Regions from separate parts of the Mesorhizobium sp. M0983 genome, predicted to be linked through region 1. Evidence: predicted binding sites of a transcription regulator. Region 1 holds the regulator's gene; each other region holds the start of a gene.

Region 1 (7,228 bases):
CTCTGGCGCCGGCGCCACCTTCCCCTACCCGATCTATGCGAAGTGGGCCGACACCTACAAGAAAGACACCGGCATTGGGCTTAACTATCAGTCGATCGGTTCCGGCGGCGGCATCAAGCAGATCAAAGCCAAGACCGTTACCTTCGGCGCTTCTGATGCGCCGCTGAAAGGCGAAGAGCTTGAATCGTCCGGATTGGCTCAGTTCCCGATGGTGATGGGCGGCATCGTTCCCGTCGTCAACCTCGAAGGCATCAGGCCGGGCGAGTTGGTTCTCGACGGCCCGACGCTGGCCGACATCTTCCTCGGCAAGATCACGAGCTGGGATGACGAGGCGATCAAGAAGCTCAATCCCGACGTCAAGCTGCCTTCGCAGGCGATCGCGGTCGTTCACCGTTCTGATGGGTCGGGCACGACGTTCAACTTCACATACTACCTCGGCGACGTCAGCGCGGACTGGAAAGAAAAGGTCGGCGTCGACAAGGCCGTGGAATGGCCCGTGGGCATCGGCGCCAAGGGCAATGAGGGCGTTGCCAACAACGTCTCCCAGACCGGCGGCGCGATCGGCTATGTCGAATACGCCTATGCCAAGCAGAACAAGCTCACCCACACCGACATGATCAACAAGGACGGCAAGAAGGTCGAACCCACCGCGGCGGCATTCTCGGCGGCAGCGGCCAATGCCGACTGGAGCTCGCAGCCGGGCTATGGCGTCATCCTCGCCAACGAGCCGGGCGCCGAGTCCTGGCCGATGACGGCGGCAACGTGGATCCTCCTGTACAAGAAGCCGGACGATGCCGCGACCACCGGCGAAGCGCTCAAATTCTTCGCCTGGGCATACGACAAGGGCGACGAGATGGCCGGCGAGCTGGACTACGTTCCGATGCCCGACAAGGTGGTCGAGAGCGTCAAGGCCATGTGGGCCAAGGAAGTCGTCGGCAGCGACGGCAAGCCGCTCTACTCGGCTATGTAATCTCCTCCAGGGAGGGCGTCGACGGCGCCCTCCCTGTTGCCTTCAATCGCGAGGACCCAATGACCATCGCTTCCGATGCCATGCTATCATCTGCAGCCCGGGCCAGGGAAGCTACGGTGCGGCGCTTCGCGCTCACAGACGCCATATTCCGCGGACTCACCCGCGCTTCCGCAATTCTTGTGCTGGTCATCCTCGGTGGTGTCGCAATCTCGCTGTTTGCCGGCTCATGGCAGGCCCTGTCGTCCTTCGGGTTCTCTTTCCTGACGACTGAGAGCTGGAATCCGGTTACGGAAAAATTTGGCGCGCTGGCGCCGATCTACGGCACCCTGGTCACGGCGGCCATCGCCATCCTGATCGCGGTTCCGATCGGCATCGGCATTGCCGTGTTTCTCACCGAACTCTGCCCGCGCCCGCTCAGGCGCCCGATCGGCATAGCGGTCGAGCTGTTGGCCGGCATTCCCTCGATCATCTACGGCATCTGGGGCCTGTTCGTGTTCGCGCCGTTCCTGCAGACGACGATACAGCCCTTCATCATCAACATCTTCCACGGCGTGCCGGGACTATCCAGCCTTTTCGCCGGCCCTCCTTACGGCATCGGCCTTCTAACCTCGGCGCTGATCCTCGCCATCATGGTACTGCCCTTCATCACCTCGATCACCAAGGACGTCTTCGATACGGTGCCGGCGGTGCTGAAGGAATCGGCCTACGGCATCGGTTGCACGACCTGGGAAGTGACCCGGCGCGTGGTCATTCCCTATACCCGCATCGGTATCATGGGCGGCGTCATGCTTGGCCTCGGCCGCGCGCTCGGCGAAACCATGGCGGTGACCTTCGTCATTGGCAACGCTCACCGCATCAGCGCCTCTCTGTTCGCGCCGGGCACGACGATCTCGGCGACCATCGCCAATGAATTCACCGAGGCCGACGGCGATCTCTACACCTCCTCTCTGGTTTCGCTCGGCCTGATCCTGTTCGTCATCACTTTCCTGATCCTTGCCGCCGCCCGCTATATGCTGATGCGGATCGACGCCCGTACGGGAGCCTGACCGATGTCGACATCCTCATCGCTCCACAGCCGCCGCAAAGCCAGGAATTCGGTGATGATGGCGCTTTGCGTCGTCGCCGCCGGCATCGGGCTTGCCTGGCTGGCGCTCATTCTCGGTGCACTGGTCTATAAGGGCACAGCCGGGCTTTCGTTCGCGGTCTTCACCGAGATGACGCCACCGCCAGGCGAGGCCGGCGGCCTGCTCAATGCAATCGCGGGCAGCCTGCTGATGACGATCATCGCCGTTGTCGTCGGCACGCCGATCGGCGTGCTGGCGGGAACCTACATGGCCGAATATGGGCGTTTCTCGCGCATCACCACCGTCGTGCGCTTCATCAACGACATCCTGTTGTCGGCGCCCTCGATCATCATCGGCTTGTTCGTCTATGAGTTGATGGTGCGGCCAATGGGGCATTTCTCGGCCATAGCCGGCGCCGTTGCGCTTGCCATCCTGGTCATTCCGGTGGTCGTGCGCACCACTGAAGACATGCTCAACCTGGTGCCGAACGCGTTGCGTGAAGCCGGTGCCGCGATCGGCGCGCCGCGTTGGGTGGTGATCCGTTCGGTCGCCTACCGCGCCGCATTGTCCGGCATCGTCACCGGCATATTGCTGGCGATAGCACGCATTTCCGGCGAGACGGCGCCGCTGCTCTTCACCGCGCTCAACAACCAGTTCTGGAGCAGCAATATCAACGCGCCGATGGCCAGCCTGCCGGTGACCATCTTCCAGTTCGCTCTCAGCCCTTACGAGGAATGGCAGCAACTGGCGTGGACCGGCGCACTCATAATCACCCTGACGGTTCTGGGCTTGAGCATCCTCGCCCGCAGCCTTACCGGACGCAGAGAGGACAGATGACACAGATGTTGTCCCCGGACATGACGATGACCGAAACGGTCGCCGAGAAGACGAAGATCGAGGTCAAGAACCTCAACTTCTACTACGGCCAGAGCAAGGCGTTGAAGGACATCACCTTGTCGCTGCCCGAGCGCAGCGTCACTGCCTTCATCGGCCCTTCGGGCTGCGGGAAATCGACGCTGCTGCGTGTGTTCAACCGCATCTACGAACTCTACCCGAAGCAGACAGCCGAGGGCCAGGTGCTGCTCGACGGCAAGAACATTCTCGACCGCTCGCAGGATCTCAATCTCCTGAGGACCAAGATCGGCATGGTGTTCCAGAAGCCGACGCCGTTCCCTATGTCGATCTACGAGAACATCGCCTTCGGGGTCAGGCTCTATGAGAATCTCGGCAAGTCCGAAATGGACGGCCGCGTCGAACAAGCGTTGAAGCGGGCCGCGCTGTGGGGCGAGGTCAAGGACAAGCTCAACGCCAGCGGCTTGAGCCTGTCAGGCGGCCAGCAGCAGCGGCTTTGCATTGCCCGCACCGTGGCGGTGAAGCCGGAAGTCATTCTGCTCGATGAGCCGGCTTCGGCACTCGACCCGCTGTCGACCGCCAAGATCGAGGAGCTGATAGACGAGTTGCAAGCCGATTACACGATCGTCATCGTCACCCACAACATGCAGCAGGCGGCGCGCGTGTCGCGCCAGACCGCCTTCATGTATCTGGGTGAACTGGTCGAGTTCGACCGGACCGAGAAGATCTTTACGTCGCCCCGCGAGAAGCGCACGCAGGATTACATCACCGGCCGCTTCGGCTGAGCCGTTCCGATCATGCATATAAGGACAGGACCATGGGCGAACACACAGTCGCTTCTTTCGACGAGGATCTCGAGCAGATCAGCAAGCTGATCCGCGACATGGCCGACCTCGCCGGTTCGATGGTCGGCGGGGCGACCAAGGCCCTGTTGAATTCTGACAACGTGCTGGCGCAACGCGTCGTTTCCGACGATGCCATCATGGATGCGCGTCAACGCGAACTGGACGACCGCGCCATCACCCTGATCGCCAAGCGCCAGCCGATGGCCCACGATCTGCGCCATGTCGTCGGGGCGATCCGCATGGCCGGCGATCTCGAACGCATCGGCGACCTTGCCAAGAATATCGCCAAGCGTGTGAGTGCGGTCGGCCTTAGCGTCACACCGCGCGACCTATCGCATTCCATCGATGCGATGGCGCAGCTGGTGCTCATCCAGGTGCAGGGCGTCATCGAGGAGTATGCTGCAGGCGATGCGGCCGCGTTGGCCAAGCTACGCGCCGCCGACGAGCGCATCGACGTCAAATATACGTCGGTGTTCCGCGAACTGTTGACCTACATGATGGAAGACCCGCGCAACATCACCGCTTGCACGCATCTGCTGTTCTGCGCCAAGAATCTGGAGCGGATCGGCGACCATGTCACCAACATCGCCGAAAATGCGTATTATGTGCTGACCGGCGAGCAATTGCCGGTCAATCGTCCGAAGCAAGACGAAACGACAATGTCCGCACCGGCGACATGATGGGGGTGCCCAGCCGATGATCGCACCACGCATAATGGTGGTGGAGGACGAGGAGCCGTTGGGTGTGCTGCTCCGCTACAATCTCGAATCCGAAGGCTACCAGGTCGAGGTGGTGACACGCGGCGACGAAGCCGAGATCCGTTTGCAGGAGAATGTGCCCGATCTTCTGGTGCTCGACTGGATGATACCAGCGGTTTCCGGCATCGAGCTCTGCCGCCGGTTGCGGGTGCGCCCCGAAACCGAACGGCTGCCGATCATCATGCTGACCGCGCGCGGCGAGGAGAGCGACCGGGTACGCGGTCTTTCGACCGGCGCCGACGACTATCTGGTCAAACCGTTTTCGACACCGGAATTCATGGCCAGGGTCAAGGCGCTGCTGCGCCGCGCCAAGCCGGAAGTGCTGTCCAGCGTGCTGAAGGTCGGCGACATCGTGCTCGATCGCGAATCGCACAGGGTGTATCGCAAGAAGACCGAGATCCGGCTCGGGCCGACCGAATTCCGGCTGCTCGAATTCATGATGCGGCATCCGGGCCGCGTCTTCTCGCGCAGCCAGTTACTCGATAATGTCTGGGGCGAGACGATCTATATCGACGAACGCACCGTCGACGTGCATGTCGGGCGGCTGCGCAAAGCCGTCAACAACGGCCGCATGCCTGATGTCATCCGCACCATCCGCGGTGCCGGCTACGCGATCAGGGAAGATTGACCCGCCCAGTCAGGCTACGTTCTTTCTGACGCCGGGCCTCATTTGCGCGCCCGGCGCGAAAATCTGCTGGTCGACGAAGCTTAACGCCCGCATTGCACAGCCTTCGCGGATCAGCGGCAATTCGTTCGGCTCGGTATCGAAGGAGATCGAGCCCGAATGCTGGCCGCCGGCGGTCTGGGCGATGGCCTTCCGCAAGGCCGGCTCGATCAGATCAAAGGCGGCGGCACTGGCGCCGACCATTGCGACCGGTGCCGGATCGATCAGCGCGAACAGCGAGCCGAGACCGAAACCCAGCGCTTCGCCGGCCTTGCGGTAGGCTTCGCGTTCCGGCCCGTCCTTCTCGCGCGCCCGAACCGCCAGCGCGCGCATGTCGGCGTCGCTGACGTCGGCGACCGGTTGGCTGTCTTCGCTCATCTGCGTGGCGTTGCGCCAGATGGCGTAATTGCCGGCATAGGCCTCGATGCAGCCGCGCCGCCCGCAACGGCAGAGCGCGCCGCCCGGACGATGGATCATGTGGCCAAACTCGCCGCCCGAGGAATGCGTGCCGGTGAACAGCTCGCCCTTCAACACCAGCCCCATGCCGATGCCGTGCGAAAGCAGGATGGCGATGAAGTCGTCGCGATAGCGATCCGGATCGCGCCAGCGCAAAGCCACCGCCATCATATTGCAGTCGTTCTCCACCGTGGCCGGGATGCCGAATTCATCTTCCAGCATGTCGGCAAAGGCGATGTCCGTCTGCGGCGTGATCGGCGACCACAGCATGGCGCGTGCAGGGGAGTCGGTAATTCCCTGAATCGCCAGGGCGATGCGGGCGACACTGCGGACGTCAAGATCTGGATCGTCCAGCCGGCGCCGGACGATGGCCATGCATTCGCGGATCAGTTCGTCGCGCGGCATGGTCAGCGTGTCCAGCCGGCGCTGTTCCTCGGCGACCACCTGCCCCGCATAGTCGATGATGGCGGCCGACAGGAAATTCAGCGACAACACCACGGTCAGCACCGCCGCCGCTTCCGGATTGAGGGCGAGGCCGACCTGCGGACGACCGCGTTTCAACGAAACGGGTTCGCTTGCCTTGCTCTCGGCGAGGATGCCTTCCCGTATCAGGTCGGAGGAGATCGCCGATATGGTCGAATGGCTGAGGCCGGTGGTTGCGGCGATCTCCGTACGCGATGGCTGGCCGGCCCGGCGCACGGCCGAGATCACCATCGCCCGGTTGCGCCGGCGCAAATCGTCATGGCGGATTCCGACCGACATCGTTTTGCTTTCCTCCCGGTTTGCCGCGGCCGCTCATGAACCGGAAGCCGTCGGTAATGCCGACAAATAGTGTCAGATGAGGCAAATAGTGTCAGATGCAGGTGGCGCTGTCATCGTTTATTCCGAAGCTCGAAAAACTCGCAGCAACATCAAAATCCATCAGAATCGATGTTGACAGCAGCGGGAGATCGGGCCAGTATTTTTTCGAGGCTCGAAAAAATTAGCGCCTCTAAGCTGGCCTTTGGGGCCAATTGGTCACGCCGTACGCGGCGCAGGGAGGATATGATGAAGAAATTCACGACCGCCATTCTGGCGGGTGTCGCCATGACGCTGGCGCTTGCGTCGGTGGCGCAGGCTAAGGACAAGGTCATCGGCGTTTCCTGGTCGAACTTCCAGGAAGAGCGCTGGAAGACCGACGAAGCCGCAATGAAGGCGGCCATCGAGGCCGCAGGCGACAAGTATATTTCCGCCGACGCACAGTCCAACCCCGGCAAGCAGCTCACCGACGTCGAGAGCCTGATCTCGCAGGGCGCCAACGCACTGATCATCCTGGCGCAGGACGCCTCGGCGATAGGGCCGGCCGTGCAGAAGGCGCTGGACGAAGGTATTCCGGTTGTCGGCTACGACCGGCTGATCGAGAACAAGGACGTCTTTTACCTGACCTTCGACAACAAGGAAGTCGGCCGCATGCAGGCCCGCGACGTGTTCAAGGTGAAGCCGGAAGGCAACTATGTCTTCATCAAGGGCTCGGGCGCCGATCCGAATGCCGATTTCCTTTTTGCCGGTTCGATGGAAGTGCTGAAGGACGCCATCGACAGCGGCAAGATCAGGAATGTCGGCGAGGCCTATACCGACGG
Region 2 (7,228 bases), on a different contig from region 1:
ACGGCCGGCATCACCACCATCCTGGTCACCCATGATCAGGCCGAGGCGCTGTCATTCGCCAGCCAGGTCGCGGTGATGCGCGACGGCAAATTCTCGCAGGTCGGCACGCCGCGCGAGCTCTATTTCAAGCCGAAGGACCGGATGATCGCCGAGTTCCTCGGTGACGCCATCGTCCTGCCGGCCAGGATCGCCGATGGCGTTGCCACCTCGCCGCTCGGCCGCATTGCCGTCGACAGCACGGAGCGGCGCGACGTCGCGCGCATCATGCTACGGCCGGAGCAGGTGCTGCTGAAACGGACATCGCGTGAAGGCATGTCCGGCACGCCGGACATGCTGTTCGGCGAGGTGACGGAATCCGAATTCGCCGGCTCGATGTGCACGATCGCGGTGCGTCTCTTGAACAGCCCCGATCCGCCCGATGCCGCCGCCATCGGCAACACGCCGTTGATCCTGCGCAAGCCGGGAATGGACGCGCCGGCGATCGGCGAGATCGTCCGGCTGACCGTGTCGGGCAAGGCGCATGTGTTTGCCTGAACGGTTTTGCGCAAGGCCGACCTCAATCGACCCGTTTACCGGCATGATCGAACCAGTGCAGCTTTTCAGACCTGGCCACGACGCGCAATTGGTCGCCTGGCTTGGCGCTGGCGCGGCCTGAGACGCGCACGACGATACGGCTGCCGGCTGCCGCGCAGTGGAGAAAGCTTTCGGCACCGACCGGCTCGACTGCTTCCACTGTCGCCGGCAACGCGAGCGCGCCGGCCGGCGCCTCTGCCGTGAAGGTGATATCGGCATCCTCCGGACGAAAGCCGAGTGTCACCGCCTTGCTTTGTCCAGGCGCCGAGCCAATCACCGTCCCGTCCGTCAGTACCGAGCCTGGAGAGGCCCCCGTGAGGGCCAGCAGATTCATCGGCGGCGCGCCGATGAAGGAAGCAACGAAGATCGAGGCCGGCTTCTCGTACACGTCGAGCGGCGCGCCGATCTGCTCGACCAGGCCGGCGTTCATGACGACAAGGATGTCGGCCAGCGTCATCGCCTCAAGTTGGTCGTGGGTGACATAAACCGAGGTGACGCCAAGCGAGCGCTGCAAATTCTTGATCTCGACGCGCATCTGCCCGCGCAATTTCGCATCGAGGTTGGACAGCGGTTCGTCGAACAGGAAGACTTTCGGGTTGCGCACGATGGCGCGGCCCATGGCGACACGCTGGCGCTGACCGCCGGAAAGCTCGCGCGGGCGCCGGTCGAGCAGCCCCGAAAGCCCCAGCACCTTGGCAGTCGAGCGCACCCTGCTGTCTATCTCGTCCTTCGGCGTGCCGCGGTTGCGCAGACCATAGGCCATGTTGTCGTAGACCTTCATATGCGGATAGAGCGCGTAGTTCTGGAACACCATGGCGATGTCGCGCTCGGTCGGGCCAATGGCGTTGACCACCTTGCCGTCGATGGCGACTGTACCGACCGAAATCGTCTCGAGCCCGGCGATCATCCTCAGCAGCGTGGACTTGCCGCAGCCGGACGGGCCGACCAGCACGCAAAGCTCCTTGTCGGGAATGGCGATGGAAACGCCCTTCACGGCCTCGACGCCGCCGGGATAGATCTTCTTGACATCCTTCAGATCGACGGTCGCCATCGGCTTCTCACTTTTCGGATTCGACCAGGCCGCGCACGAACCAGCGTTGCATCAGCACCACGACCAGGATCGGCGGCACGATGGCCAGCATCGCGGTGACCATGACCAGGTGCCATTGGGTGTCGGCATCGGCGAAGGAAACCATCTTTCGCAGCGCGATGACGATGGTGTTCATGTCGTTGCTGTTGGTGACGAGCAGCGGCCAAAGATACTGCGTCCAGCCGTAGATGAAGAGGATCACGAACAGCGCGGCGATGTTTGTCCGCGACAGCGGTACCAGAATATCGAAAAAGAAGCGCCATGGACCGGCACCGTCGACACGCGCCGCCTCGACCAGTTCGCCCGGGATGGTCATGAAGAACTGGCGAAACAGCAGCGTTGCGGTGGCCGAGGCGATCAGCGGGATGATCAGGCCGGCATAGGTGTCGATCATGCCGAGATCGACCATCACCTTGTAGGTCGGCAGAATGCGCACCTCGACCGGAAGCATCAAGGTGATGAAGATCAGCCAGAAGAAGGTCATGCGCAGCGGAAAGCGGAAGAACACGATCGCGTAGGCCGACAGGATCGAGATGAAGATCTTTCCCACCGCGACGCCGAGCGCCATGATCGTGGTGTTGAGGAGCAGTCTGCCCACGCTGACACCGCCGATACGACCGATGCCGCCGAACAGCGCCTCGCTGTAATTGTTCCATAGCTGGTCGCCGGGCAACAGCGGCAGCGGCGGCCTGAGGATCGTTTGCAGCGTGTGCGTCGAGGCAACGAAGGTGTAGTAGATCGGAAAAGCCACGATCAATATGCCAAGGATAAGCACGGCATGGGCGATGACGGTGCGGAGCGGAGATTGGCCGATCATCGCTGCCCTCAGCCGTAATGGACTTTGCGTTCCACATAGCGGAACTGGATGGCTGTGAGCGCGATGACGATGGCCATCAGGATGACCGACTGCGCCGCCGAGTCACCCAGGATCAGATTGACGAAGCCGTCATTGTAGACCTTGTAGACCAGCGTCTCGGTCGTCTTGCCCGGGCCGCCGCCGGTGACGGCATGAACGATGCCGAACGTGTCGAACAGGGCATAGACGGTGTTGACGACCAGCAGGAAAAAGGTTGTCGGCGCAAGCAGCGGGAAGACGATGGTCCAGAAGCGCTTGGTCTCGCCGGCGCCATCCATGGCCGCCGCCTCGATCAGCGTTTTCGGCACCGCCTGCAGGCCGGCGACGAAGAACAGGAAATTGTAACTGATCTGCTTCCAGGCAGCCGCCGACACCAGCAGGATCATGGCGTGGGTGCCGTTGAGCAGCGGGTCCCATGCGATGCCGAGGCTTCTCAGCAAATAGGCCAACGAGCCGATCGAAGGATTGAACAAGAAAAGCCACAGCATGCCGGCAATCGCCGGCGCGACGGCATAAGGCCATATCAACAGTGTGCGGTAGAGGCCTTTGCCGCGCACGGCCTTCTCGGCCATGACCGCGAGCAGCAGGGCCACAACCATGGCAACGATCGCGGTCGCAAGCGAGAACACCACGGTGACCTTGATCGAGTTGAGGTAGGCCGGATCGGCCAGCACCTTCCGGAAATTGGCAAACCAGACAAACCTGCTCTTCAGCCCGAACGGGTCTTGCCTGAGCATCGACTGGTAAAGCGCCTGACCGGCCGGCCAGTAGAAGAAAACCAGGGTGATGGCGAGTTGTGGCGCCACCAGCAGGTACGGCAGGATCTTGTTGGGAAATACGACGCGTGGAGACAGGCTGATTTCCCTCGCTATCCAGGTATCGCCCACGCGAGCTCGCGTGGGCGATATTCCAACCGACTAATGCATGTCGCCCAAAAGTGCGCAGCGGTTTTGAGATAACGACATGCATAAGAACAAGAGCTTAAAGCGCGTCGCATGTGGCCATTCAAACGCGACGCGCTTTAACCGAGATAATCTCGTCAGTTCTCCAGCGCTTCCTTGATCGCGGCGTTGCCGCGTGTGACCGCATTGTCGAGCGCCTGCTGGGCGGTTTGCTGGCCGGCCAGCAGCTTCTCCAACTCCTCATTCTGAATATCACGCACCTGCGGCAGATTCGGCAGGCGCACGCCCTTCGAGTTGTCGGTCGGCGCCTTGCCCGTCATCTGCAGGATGGGTGTCTCGCGGCCGGGGTTTTTGTCATAGAAGCCTGATTTCTTGGTCGCCTCATACGCGGCGAGCGTCACAGGCAGGTATCCCGACTTCTGGTGCAGATATTCCTGCACATCGGTCTTGGACAGATAGGCAAAGAAGGCGGCAACACCCTTATATTCCTCGTCCGACTTGTTGCCGAACACCCACAGGCTGGCACCGCCCGGCGTGGTGTTCTGTGGTGCGCCCTTGGCGTCGCTATCGTAGGGAAGCTGGCCGATGCCATAGTTCATGCCGGACTTGACGATATCGCCGAGGCCGCCCGACGATTCGGTGAAGATGCCGCATTCGCCGGCGAGGAATATCTGCTTGGCTTCGGAGGTGCGCCCGCCATACTTGAACGTGCCGTCCTTGGCTAGGTCCGCGAGTGCCTGGAAGTGGTTGACGAAAATCGGCGCATTGATCTTGAGTTCGACATCGCCGCCGGCCAGGCCGTTCTGCTGAGTGGCCCAAGGCACGTCATTCCACGCCGCGAAATTCTCCAGATGGATCCAGGTCAGCCAGGTCGAGGTATAGCCGCAAGGGGCGGCGCCGCTCGTCTTGATCTTCCTGGCAGCTTCCCACACCTCGTTCCAGGTCTGGGGCGGGCTGTTCACGTCGAGGCCCGCCTTCTGGAAAATGTCCTTGTTGTAGTAGAGGATCGGCGACGAGGAGTTGTAAGGGAACGACAGCATGGTGCCGTCCGGCTTCGAATAATAGCCGACGATGCCGGGCAGATACTGGCTCTTGTCAAAGGTCATCCCGGCACTGGTCAGCACATCGGCCGCCGGCTTGATCGCACCCTCGGCCGCCATCATCACGCCGGTGCCGACGTCGAACACCTGGAGGATATCGGGCGCCTGGCCGGCGCGGAAAGCGGCGATGCCGGCATTCAGCGTCTCCGGATAGGTGCCCTTGAACACCGGAACGAGCTCATAGTCGCTCTGGCTGGCGTTGAAATCCTTGGAGATCTTGGCGACGACCTCGGCGTTGGCGCCGGTCATGGCGTGCCACCAGCTGATCTGCGTGACGGCGAAGGCGGAGGTGGTGGAAAGCAGGGTCAAGGTGGCGGCAACACCGGCCGCGAAGCCGAAGAACTTCATGTTTCATCTCCCGTTTGTCATTGGCGAAAGGGGCACTCTCGCAAAGCCAATATGTGGCGCTGATGACAATCGGACAACGGTTTTGTTGCGGGTCAATGAACATCGCTTCCGGCTAAAGTGCGCTCGCTACCGAAAGCGTCGCCAGGAACTACATCACCGCCTTCTCGGCGGAGCGCATCGGTTTTCCCCCGAAAAGGCCCGCCTCATGGCCCGCGGGTTAACCATTCGTTAAAATCTCCAAGAGCTAATCAGTCACACCTCCCCTGTTATTTGGCAGACCGAGTGAACCCAGGATGCTGACGGTCTATAATTGTATTGTAAGTCAGCACGACCTGAGACTGGTCGCACTTGCCGCCCTCGTCTGCGGCATTTCTTGCTTCTCTGCAGTAAATCTCCTTAAGCACGTCGGCCGATCGACCAACCGAAACCGGCTTGTCTGGCTAATGATCGCCGCAACTTCGACCGGGTTCGGCATATGGGCGACGCATTTCATCGCCATGACTGCGTTTACGCCGGGAATACCAAACGCATACAATCCGGGATTATCCGCCTTTTCGCTTGCCGCCGCCGTCATCCTGACCGCGCTTGGGATGTGGGTTGCCACCTTGCGCCGCGGCATCGACCATTTCCTCGTCGGCGGTGCCATTCTCGGTGGTGCCATCGCGACGATGCACTACATCGGCATGGCGGCGTTCGAGGTCGAGGGCCGGATCGTATGGAACCTGCTCCTTGTCGCGATATCGCTTCTGGCCGGCGGGACGCTCGCGGCAATGGCGCTCCTTGTCGTCTTGCGCCGCCCGTCCGCGCTCGCAACACTTGGTGGCGCCGCGCTTTTGACGCTGGCGATTTGCAGCTTGCATTTCATCGCGATGGGCGCGGTGTCGATCATTCCGGATTCCTCGATTGAAATATCCGAACATTCCATCGAGCCCATTTCCCAGGCCTTTGCCGCAGCGGTCGCCAGCCTGGTAATCCTTGTGCTGTCAGGCGCCGCGCTGTGGATCGACCTGCGCTTTCGCCGGCAGAGGCTCGAGGCCGATCGCATGCACGATCTCGCCAATGCCGCGGTCGAAGGGCTGATCGTTTGCGATGGCACACGCATAGTCAGCGCCAATGACAGCATGGCGAAACTGACGGGCACGGCGACAGCCACCCTGAACACGATGCAACTCGGCGAGCTGTTCGATGGACAGAGCGCAGCCGATGTATCCGGCTTCGGCGAACAGGCACAAGAAACGAAATTGAGGGGCAGCGACGGCACGAGAATTCCTGTCGAGCTGATCGCCAGGAAGATCGCCTACTGCGGCAGGCCTCATACGGTGCTTGCCGTTCGCGACATCCGTGAGCGCAAGAAGGCGGAAGAAGAGATCCTCCGTCTCGCGCATTTCGATCCACTTACCGGGCTTGCCAATCGGCGGAGCTTTTCTTCCCGGCTCGAAGCAGAAATCGCTTCGATGGAGCGTGGCAGCAAGGATGGATATCTGGCGCTCCTGCTGCTTGACCTCGACCGATTCAAGCAAGTCAACGACCTCTACGGCCACAGCGCCGGTGACGCCATGCTGCAGAAGCTGGCGCACTGCATTTCCGGCATTCCGCGCCACGGACAGATGCTCGCGCGTCTCGGCGGCGACGAGTTTGCCGTCTTAGCTCCGAACCTCCCCGACCCCCTGGCCGCAGGCCGCATAGCCGAGGACTTGCTGGCGGCGATCCGGGAGGAAAACAGGGTTTCAGTCGGCTCCGGCCTTGTTTCGGCCAGCATCGGCATCGCCTTCTTTCCGCTGGATGCCGAAGATCAGGCCGGCCTGATCGGCCATGCCGATACGGCACTCCATCGCGCCAAGACCGAGGGCAGGGACACGTATCGTTTTTTCGAGATAGCCATGGGCACCGCGGCCCGCGACAAGCGCGTGATGGAGCATGAACTGCGCCAGGCGATCGCCCGCAAGGAGTTCCACCTCGTCTACCAGCCGCAGAAGGAAATCCGCAGCGGCAAGATGATCGGCTTCGAAGCCCTGGTCCGTTGGCAGCATCCGGAGCGGGGCGACATTTCCCCGGCCGTTTTCATCCCCGTGGCCGAGGACAGTGGCGCCATCGCGCAGATCGGCGACTGGGTGCTGACGACGGCTTGTAACGATGCTGTTCGCTGGACAAATCCGCTGATGGTCGCCGTCAACGTCTCCGCCGTGCAGCTTCACAATCCGAACTTCAGCCGCAAGGTGCACGACGCACTGTCGAGATCCGGCCTCGCACCCGGCAGGCTCGAACTGGAGATCACCGAAACGGCCCTAGTGAAGGACATGCCCCGCGCATTGGCAACCTTGAGGCAGGTCAAGGCGCTTGGCGTGCATGTGGCGATGGA
Region 3 (7,228 bases), on a different contig from region 1:
GCGCGTGCCGATCGTTTCGGCCGGCATGGCGAGCAATGCCACGACGAGTGATGCCAGCCCGATGGCAATCAGCATGGCCGGCCACTTCGGCCGAAACCGCTTCAACAGCGCAATGGTGATGATGGTCAGTGCCGCCACCGCGGTTGCGGCGAGGTTGATCGTTCCGGCCGCCTCGCCGATGGCCATCAGCTTGGGCACCAGCGGCCCCGGTTCCTTGCCGGCGAGCTTCAGCCCGAAGAGTTCGACGATCTGGCCGGAGAAGATGATGACGGCGATGCCGGCGGTGAAGCCGACGGTCACCGGATAGGGGATGAACTTGATGTAGGTGCCAAGCCCGAGATAGCCGATGGCAAGCAGGAACAGGCCGGCCATCATCGTCGCCAGCAGCAAGCCGTCGACGCCAACTCGCGCCACCGTCGCAGCCACCAGCACAATGAAGGCGCCGGCCGGGCCGCCGATCTGGAAACGGCTGCCGCCAAGCGCCGAGACCAGGAAGCCGCCAATGATCGAGGTGTAGAGCCCGCGCTCCGGCGTCACGCCTGAAGCAATGGCAATTGCCATCGACAGCGGCAGCGCCACGATGGCGACAGTCAGCCCGGCGATGGCATCCGCCTTGAAGTGCGCGAGCGTATAGCCCTCGCGCAGCACCGTCACCAGCTTCGGCGTGAACAGTTCGGAAAATGTCGGCCGTGCCGGTTGATGCACTGCCCGCCGGGTCTGATCCATCGAGTGCCTTCCCCATGAAACCAAGGAGGCGGCGGGATCGTCGGCAGGACTGTCGGCGGTCGCCGTCGCGACTTGGAGCGGCGTGCGTCCAAATCGACGCACAGGTACGCTCCAACACTTTTGAACCGCGCATTGGACTATCCGAAAATCGATTTCGATTTTCGGCGATGCGGCAGTACCGTCAGCCTTGCGGGTTCTGCGGCGTGACAGGCTTGAGGCGAACGCCCCTGCCGCCACGCTCGCTCGCCTGGTTGTCGCCGATCAGCTCGACCCCGGCCTCTTCAAGGGCCTGGATGACCTTCATCAGCGTATCGACCACGCCCCGGACCACGCCGTCGCTCGCTTCCATGCGCTGAATGGTTGGAAGCGAAACCCCGGCGCGCTCGGCGAGCGTCTTCTGATCGATGCCGGCCAGCGCCCTCGCGGCACGCATCTGCGCGGCAGTGATCATCGGCCATAACCCCCGTCTGAGTCTGCGATATCACGTGTAATACCTTCATTATGATGGTTCAAGCATCATCTTGCATATGTGAAACATGCAGCACTCTTTGCCAGCCGATGCGCTAGCATGCTACAATTTCGGCATCGTTTGGCGGGACATCCATTGCGATCCCGATTTCACAGGCAACGACTCAAAAAGGATGAGCAGGTGAAGATATTCAATGCGTTGGCGACCTCGACAGCCTTGCTGTCGATGGTTTTCCTGCTGGCAGGCTGCGGTCATGGCCTGATCAACAGGCTGATTTGACCGCAAATCGACTGACATGAGTCAGGTGCCGCCGGCCCGCCCGAGCCATCGCTGCAGGAACCGGGCCGCAAGCCAGCACAGCATCGCCCAGGCAAAGCCGGCGCACCAGCCGGCCAATACGTCGGAGGGCCAGTGGACGCCGAGATAGATGCGGCTGATGCCGACCACCACCGTCGTCAGCACCGCCAGACCGAGCACATAGATCTTCGTTGTCCGCCCGGGCAAAAACCGCGCCGCCATGCTGCCCAGCGTCAAATATGTCACCGCCGACAGCATGGCGTGGCCGCTCGGAAACGAAAGTGATGCCACGTCGGCGAGATGCGAGACCAGATCGGGGCGCGGCCGATCTATATCGAACTTGAGCACGCTTGACAGGACCTGGCCGCCCGCTACCGCGATGAACATGAGAAGCGCCGCGCCTGGCCTGCGGATGAGGAGCAGATAGACGATCATTGCTGCCGTGATCAGCACCAACACGCTGGCGCTGCCGAGGCTGGTGATGTCGCGCATCGCTCCTTCCAGCCACGCCGGTCCGATCGGATTGTCGGGTTGGCCGGCCTTGCGGAAGGCAAGCAGGATTTCGGTATCGAAGGCATGCGGCGTAGTGGCCCGCGCCATCTCCATTAGCTCCTCGAACCCCCACAGCCCGCCGGCAATGATCAGCCCGGCCAGCAGAACCGGGAACTCCAGCCAGTTGCGCAGTCTGCTTGCGGTCTTCTTCATCGGCCCGATCGCAGTTACAGCCTTTGCAGATAGGGTCCGAGCGTGATCAGCGCCACAGCTGCGATGGCAAGCACGATGCCGGTCGCCTGCAAGGCATTGACGCGCTCGCCGAAGAAGACCAGCGCCACCACATTCACCGACACCAGCTGGATCACCGCTGACAGGCTGAACGACACCGACATGCCGAATTCACGGATCAGCCTCAGCATGATCAGATTGCCGAGCGAATAGAGCGCCAACGTCAGCACGATCTTGCCAAAGCTCGGCGCCAGTCCCCATTGCTTCGCCGCCGTCGCCGCAAGCAGGAAGATCACTGTCGAAATGCAGAGCTGCCCAAGTCCCCAGAAACTCACTTTTTGCTCCTCCCGATGCGGTCCTTGCGCGCCTGCCGCAGCTCTTGTTTCCGAAGCGCCGGTCGCGGTCAAGCGGGGCTGATGTTGGGCACGAAATCGCAGATGGCAATTAGCCGGCATGTCATCAAACTGTGACCTGCCGGCGATACCGGATTGGCCAGGCAAAACGCTCCAGCAATCCATCCAGCCAGAGGCAGGCCCTATGACCGAACATCGCACCCCTGACGCTCATTTCCGCACCAGCCTGCTCGAGGAAAACGATGGGCCAGGAGCCAATCCCAGCGACAACCGCACCATGGGTGAGATCATCGCCGCGCGGTTCTCGCGCCGCGGCTTCCTCAAGGGCTCGCTTGCCGTCTCGGCCATAGCCGCTACCGTCAGCCCGCTGGCGCTGATCACCGCCGACAACGCCCGCGCCGCCGAAGGCTCCGCCTTCGCTTTCGACGAGCTCGAGGCCGGCATCGACGACAAGCATCACGTCGCACCCGGCTATGACGCCGACGTGCTGCTGCGCTGGGGCGATCCGCTGTTCGCCGATTCGCCGGAATTCGATCCGACAAAGCAGTCGGCGGAAGCCCAGGCCAGACAATTCGGCTACAACAATGACTATGTCGGTTATATCCCGATCGACGGCTCGGCCGAGCACGGCCTGCTGGTGGTCAACCACGAATACACCAATCCGCACCTGATGTTTCCGGGCCTCGTCACCATCGTCGATGGCAAAGCCAAGCAGGCGCCTCTCAGCAAGGAACAAGTCGACGTCGAGATGACCGCGCATGGCGGCACCATTGTCGAGATCCGCAAGGAAGCCGGCAAATGGCAGGTCGTTCGCGACGGCAAGCTCAACCGCCGCATCACCTCCAACACCGAGATCGCGCTGTCCGGCCCCGTCGCCGGCCATGACCGAGTCAAGACCAGCGCCGACCCGAGCGGCACGAAAGTTGTCGGCACCGTCAACAACTGCGCCGGCGGCGTCACGCCGTGGGGCACTTATGTCATGGCCGAGGAGAACATCCACGGCTATTTCTCGGGCGAGCTGCCGCAAGGCCACAAGGAAGCGGCCAATTACAAGCGCCTCGGCATTCCCGAAGGTGCTTATGAATGGACAGCGCATTACGACCGTTTCGACATCGGCAAGGAGCCGAACGAGCCGAACCGCTTTGGCTGGATCGTCGAGGTCGACGTCCAGGATCCGACTTCGGTGCCGAAGAAGCGCACCGCAATGGGCCGCTTCAAGCATGAGGGCGCCGAATCGATCGTCGCCAAGGATGGCCGTGTCGTCTTTTACCTCGGCGACGACGAGCGCTTCGACTATGTCTATAAGTTCGTCACCACAGGCAAGTTCAATCCGGACGACCGCGCCGCCAATATGGATTTGCTCGACGACGGCACCTTGCATGTCGCCAAGTTTGCCGACGACGGTTCGGTCGAATGGCTGCCGATCGTCTTCGGCCAAGGGCCGCTGACGGCGGAGAACGGCTTTGCCAGCCAGGCCGACGTGCTGATCGAGACGCGCCGCGCCGCCGACCTGCTCGGCGCCACCAAGATGGACCGCCCTGAAGACATCCAGCCCAATGCCGCCAACGGCAAGGTCTATGTCATGCTGACCAACAATTCGAAGCGCAAGGCCGATCAGGTCGACGCCGCCAACCCGCGTGCCGAAAATGCCTTTGGCCACATCATCGAGATCGTCGAGGACGGCGGCGATTTTGCCGCCACCAAGGGCAAGTGGGAGGTGCTCTTGAAATGCGGTGATCCCTCGGTTGCGGCAGTCGGCGCCACCTTCTCGACCGCAACCACGGCCAATGGCTGGTTCGGCATGCCGGACAATTGCGCGGTTGATTCGACCGGCCGCCTCTGGGTCGCCACCGACGGTCAGGGTCCGAAGGCCACTGGCCGCACCGACGGTCTGTGGGCGGTCGATACGGAAGGGCCGGCGCGGGCGACCTCAAAACTGTTCTTCCGCGTGCCGATCGGCGCCGAAATGTGTGGTCCCCTGTTTGCGCCGGACGACCAGACCGCTTTCGTTGCCGTCCAGCATCCAGGCGACGGTGGCGAGGACTGGGAGGCTTTCGGCCGTCCGTCCTACTATGAGGATTTGTCGACCCGCTGGCCCGACTTCAAGCCGGACATGCCGGTGCGGCCGGCGGTCGTTGCCATCACCAGGCAAGGTGGTGGCAAGATCGCGGTCTGACACGCAGCAAGGTCTTGCAGTCTCAAGGAAGGATTTCGGCGATACGAAATCCTTCCTTTCCCGATGCGGGATGCATCCATGCTACGCATTATGCGCCGACGAATCATTCGGTGCGCTGAACCACGGCCACATTCATTGTGCTTCGCAACCTGAAGCCAATGGACTCGTAAAGTCTAATGGCCGTGGCGTTGCTGGCATAAGCGTGGAGATAGGGAATTTCGTCGCGCGCCACTATCCGGTTTGCCACGAATATGGACAACAGCTTGCCCAGGCCACCGCCGCGAAATTTCGGATGTGAGCACACTCCGCTGAGTTCGGTATAGCCAGGTTGCTTCATGCGCTCGCCGGCCATTGCTGCAAGTCTGCCCTCGATTTTCACACCCCAAAAATCGCCCAGGCTCAAGGCTTCGAGCGTGAATGGGCCAGGCTTGGTGACCAACGCCAGAGCCAGCATCTCAGCGGCGTCGTCTCGCGTCAGACGTTGCACGCGCCCGTCGGACACGATCTGCAATGGCTGCTCGGCAATCATCTGAACCCCGGCCGCGGTCGAAGTCGCGGAAAGCCCCGTGGGCAGAGCAATGGCGTCCGCTTGAAGCAGGATCACACTCTCGCCCGGGGAGACAAGCTTTTCGAGCGCCCGCAGGCTTTCCGCGTCGTCCGCGCCAGTGGCGGCGAAAGGAACAATCGACGGCCGATATCGCCTGGCGAGGTTGCCACCTTGCGCGAAGGCCTGATGTCGCGTCTGAAGCGCGCTCCAGATCGGGCGGTCAAGCAGGTGTTTCATTGCACGGCATCTCTCGGTTTTGGTGCACGACGGTCGAGAGGAGCCGCGGCGAGGCCGTCCTCGATGGCGGCCAACTGATCGAGAAGCGGCCCCGAAAGATCCGCGCACAGATCCGCGACGGCGTTCTCGATGCGCGGCCAGACCTCGCGCTTTGCGACATCGACCAGCCGCCGGCCGTCCCTGGTGAGGGAGACGATCCTGCGCCGCTGGTCATCGATCGACGGACTGACCTCGAGCAATCCCAACTCGGCGAGAAGCGAGACGCTTCGCGTTACGCCTGGCTGCGCGATGCCAAGGGATTGCGCCAGTTCCCCGACAGGCAGGGGGCCTAGCCTGTCGAGCGCGGCCAGCAGTGGGTACTGGCTCGCCTGAACCGGAACATCCAGCCGGTCGAGAAGGCGCTGCGCCTCCGCTTGCAGTTGCTCGCCTATACGCTTCATCCTGCTGCCCAGGCACAGGAAGCCAAGCGATCGTATGACGTCTTCCATAGGCCAATCCGCCTCGCGATAAATCATAACATGATATATAACAAAACATGAAGGTCAAGGGGCTATCGTTGCAGGGGCTGCACTCAGTGCTGTTTCCGTTGATCGATAAGGCTGCTTTGCTTGGCAAGGCCAATCGATCAGTTGCGCAGCCGGTAGCCGGTTCTGAAGATCCAGGCGACGATCGCTATGCAGACAAGCAGGAAGACCACCGTCATGCCGAGGCTGACGCCGACCGAAACGTCGGATTTGCCGTAGAAGCTCCAGCGGAAGCCGCTAACCAGGTAGACCACCGGGTTGAACAGCGTCACCGTGCGCCAGATGCCGGGCAGCATGTTGATCGAATAGAAGCTGCCGCCGAGGAAGGTCAGCGGTGTGATGATCAGCAGCGGCACCAGCTGCAGTTGCTCGAAGCTTCTTGCCCAGATGCCGATGATGAAGCCGAACAGGCTGAAGGTCACGGCCGTCAGCACCAGGAAAGCGAGCATCCAGAACGGATGCTCGATCGTCAGCGGCACGAACAGCGAGGCCGTCGCCAAAATGATCAGGCCAAGCACGATCGACTTTGTCGCCGCACCTCCGACATAGGCGATGACGATCTCCAGATAGGACACCGGCGCCGACAGCAATTCGTAGATCGAGCCGACGAATTTCGGAAAGTAGATGGCGAAGGAGGCGTTGGAGATCGACTGCGTCAGCAGCGACAGCATAATCAGCCCCGGCACGATGAAGGCGCCGTAGCTGATGCCGTCGATCTCGGTGATGCGCGAGCCGATGGCCGAGCCGAAGACGACGAAATAGAGCGACGTCGAAATGACCGGCGAAACGATGCTCTGCAGCACAGTGCGAAGGGCGCGCGCCATCTCCACCCGATAAATCGCCCATACCGCATGAAGGTTCATGGCCGCGCGCGGGTTCATGCCTGTTTCCTCACCAGATTGACGAAGATCTCCTCGAGCGAGCTGTTTTCCGTATCGATGTCGCGGAACTGGATGCCGGCCGCCTCGAGCTCGCGGATCAGCGAGGCGACGCCCGGCCGTTCGCTCTGGTTGTCATAGGTATAGGTCAGCTGCCCGCCATCGGGCGAAAGCTCCAGCGCGTAGTGCGAAAAAGCATCGGGAACGGTGGCCAACGGGCTGCGCAGTTCCAGCACAAGCCGTTTGCGGCCAAGCTTGCGCATCAGCTCGGCCTTGTCCTCGACCAGCACGATCTCGC

Evidence for each region. The regulator PhoB, encoded in region 1, activates phosphate uptake and scavenging genes when phosphate is short. The targets are predictions, from matches to a motif close to TGTCATNNANCTGTCAT.
Region 2: the regulator PhoB is predicted to act here: its motif matches at 4,932-4,948, upstream of ugpB (sn-glycerol-3-phosphate ABC transporter substrate-binding protein UgpB).
Region 3: the regulator PhoB is predicted to act here: its motif matches at 2,670-2,686, upstream of NKH71_RS24190 (PhoX family protein).

The regions. Positions count from the first base shown of each region.
Region 1 is NZ_JAMYNH010000003.1:72,566-79,793, reverse strand. Features, by position in the region: gene pstS (phosphate ABC transporter substrate-binding protein PstS) at 1-970, shown strand, start outside; gene pstC (phosphate ABC transporter permease subunit PstC) at 1,030-2,016, shown strand; gene pstA (phosphate ABC transporter permease PstA) at 2,020-2,871, shown strand; gene pstB (phosphate ABC transporter ATP-binding protein PstB) at 2,868-3,671, shown strand; gene phoU (phosphate signaling complex protein PhoU) at 3,704-4,411, shown strand; gene phoB (phosphate regulon transcriptional regulator PhoB) at 4,428-5,117, shown strand; gene NKH71_RS06810 (ROK family protein) at 5,127-6,371, opposite strand; gene xylF (D-xylose ABC transporter substrate-binding protein) at 6,657-7,228, shown strand, end outside.
Region 2 is NZ_JAMYNH010000017.1:45,914-53,141, forward strand. Features, by position in the region: gene NKH71_RS25115 (ABC transporter ATP-binding protein) at 1-534, shown strand, start outside; gene ugpC (sn-glycerol-3-phosphate ABC transporter ATP-binding protein UgpC) at 557-1,624, opposite strand; gene ugpE (sn-glycerol-3-phosphate ABC transporter permease UgpE) at 1,632-2,480, opposite strand; gene ugpA (sn-glycerol-3-phosphate ABC transporter permease UgpA) at 2,489-3,373, opposite strand; gene ugpB (sn-glycerol-3-phosphate ABC transporter substrate-binding protein UgpB) at 3,559-4,869, opposite strand; gene NKH71_RS25140 (bifunctional diguanylate cyclase/phosphodiesterase) at 5,163-7,228, shown strand, end outside.
Region 3 is NZ_JAMYNH010000015.1:117,357-124,584, forward strand. Features, by position in the region: gene NKH71_RS24170 (SulP family inorganic anion transporter) at 1-726, opposite strand, end outside; gene NKH71_RS24175 (helix-turn-helix domain-containing protein) at 908-1,177, opposite strand; gene NKH71_RS24180 (phosphatase PAP2 family protein) at 1,496-2,197, opposite strand; gene NKH71_RS24185 (hypothetical protein) at 2,212-2,550, opposite strand; gene NKH71_RS24190 (PhoX family protein) at 2,753-4,744, shown strand; gene NKH71_RS24195 (GNAT family N-acetyltransferase) at 4,848-5,528, opposite strand; gene NKH71_RS24200 (MarR family winged helix-turn-helix transcriptional regulator) at 5,525-6,016, opposite strand; gene NKH71_RS24205 (ABC transporter permease) at 6,154-6,915, opposite strand; gene NKH71_RS24210 (ABC transporter ATP-binding protein) at 6,930-7,228, opposite strand, start outside.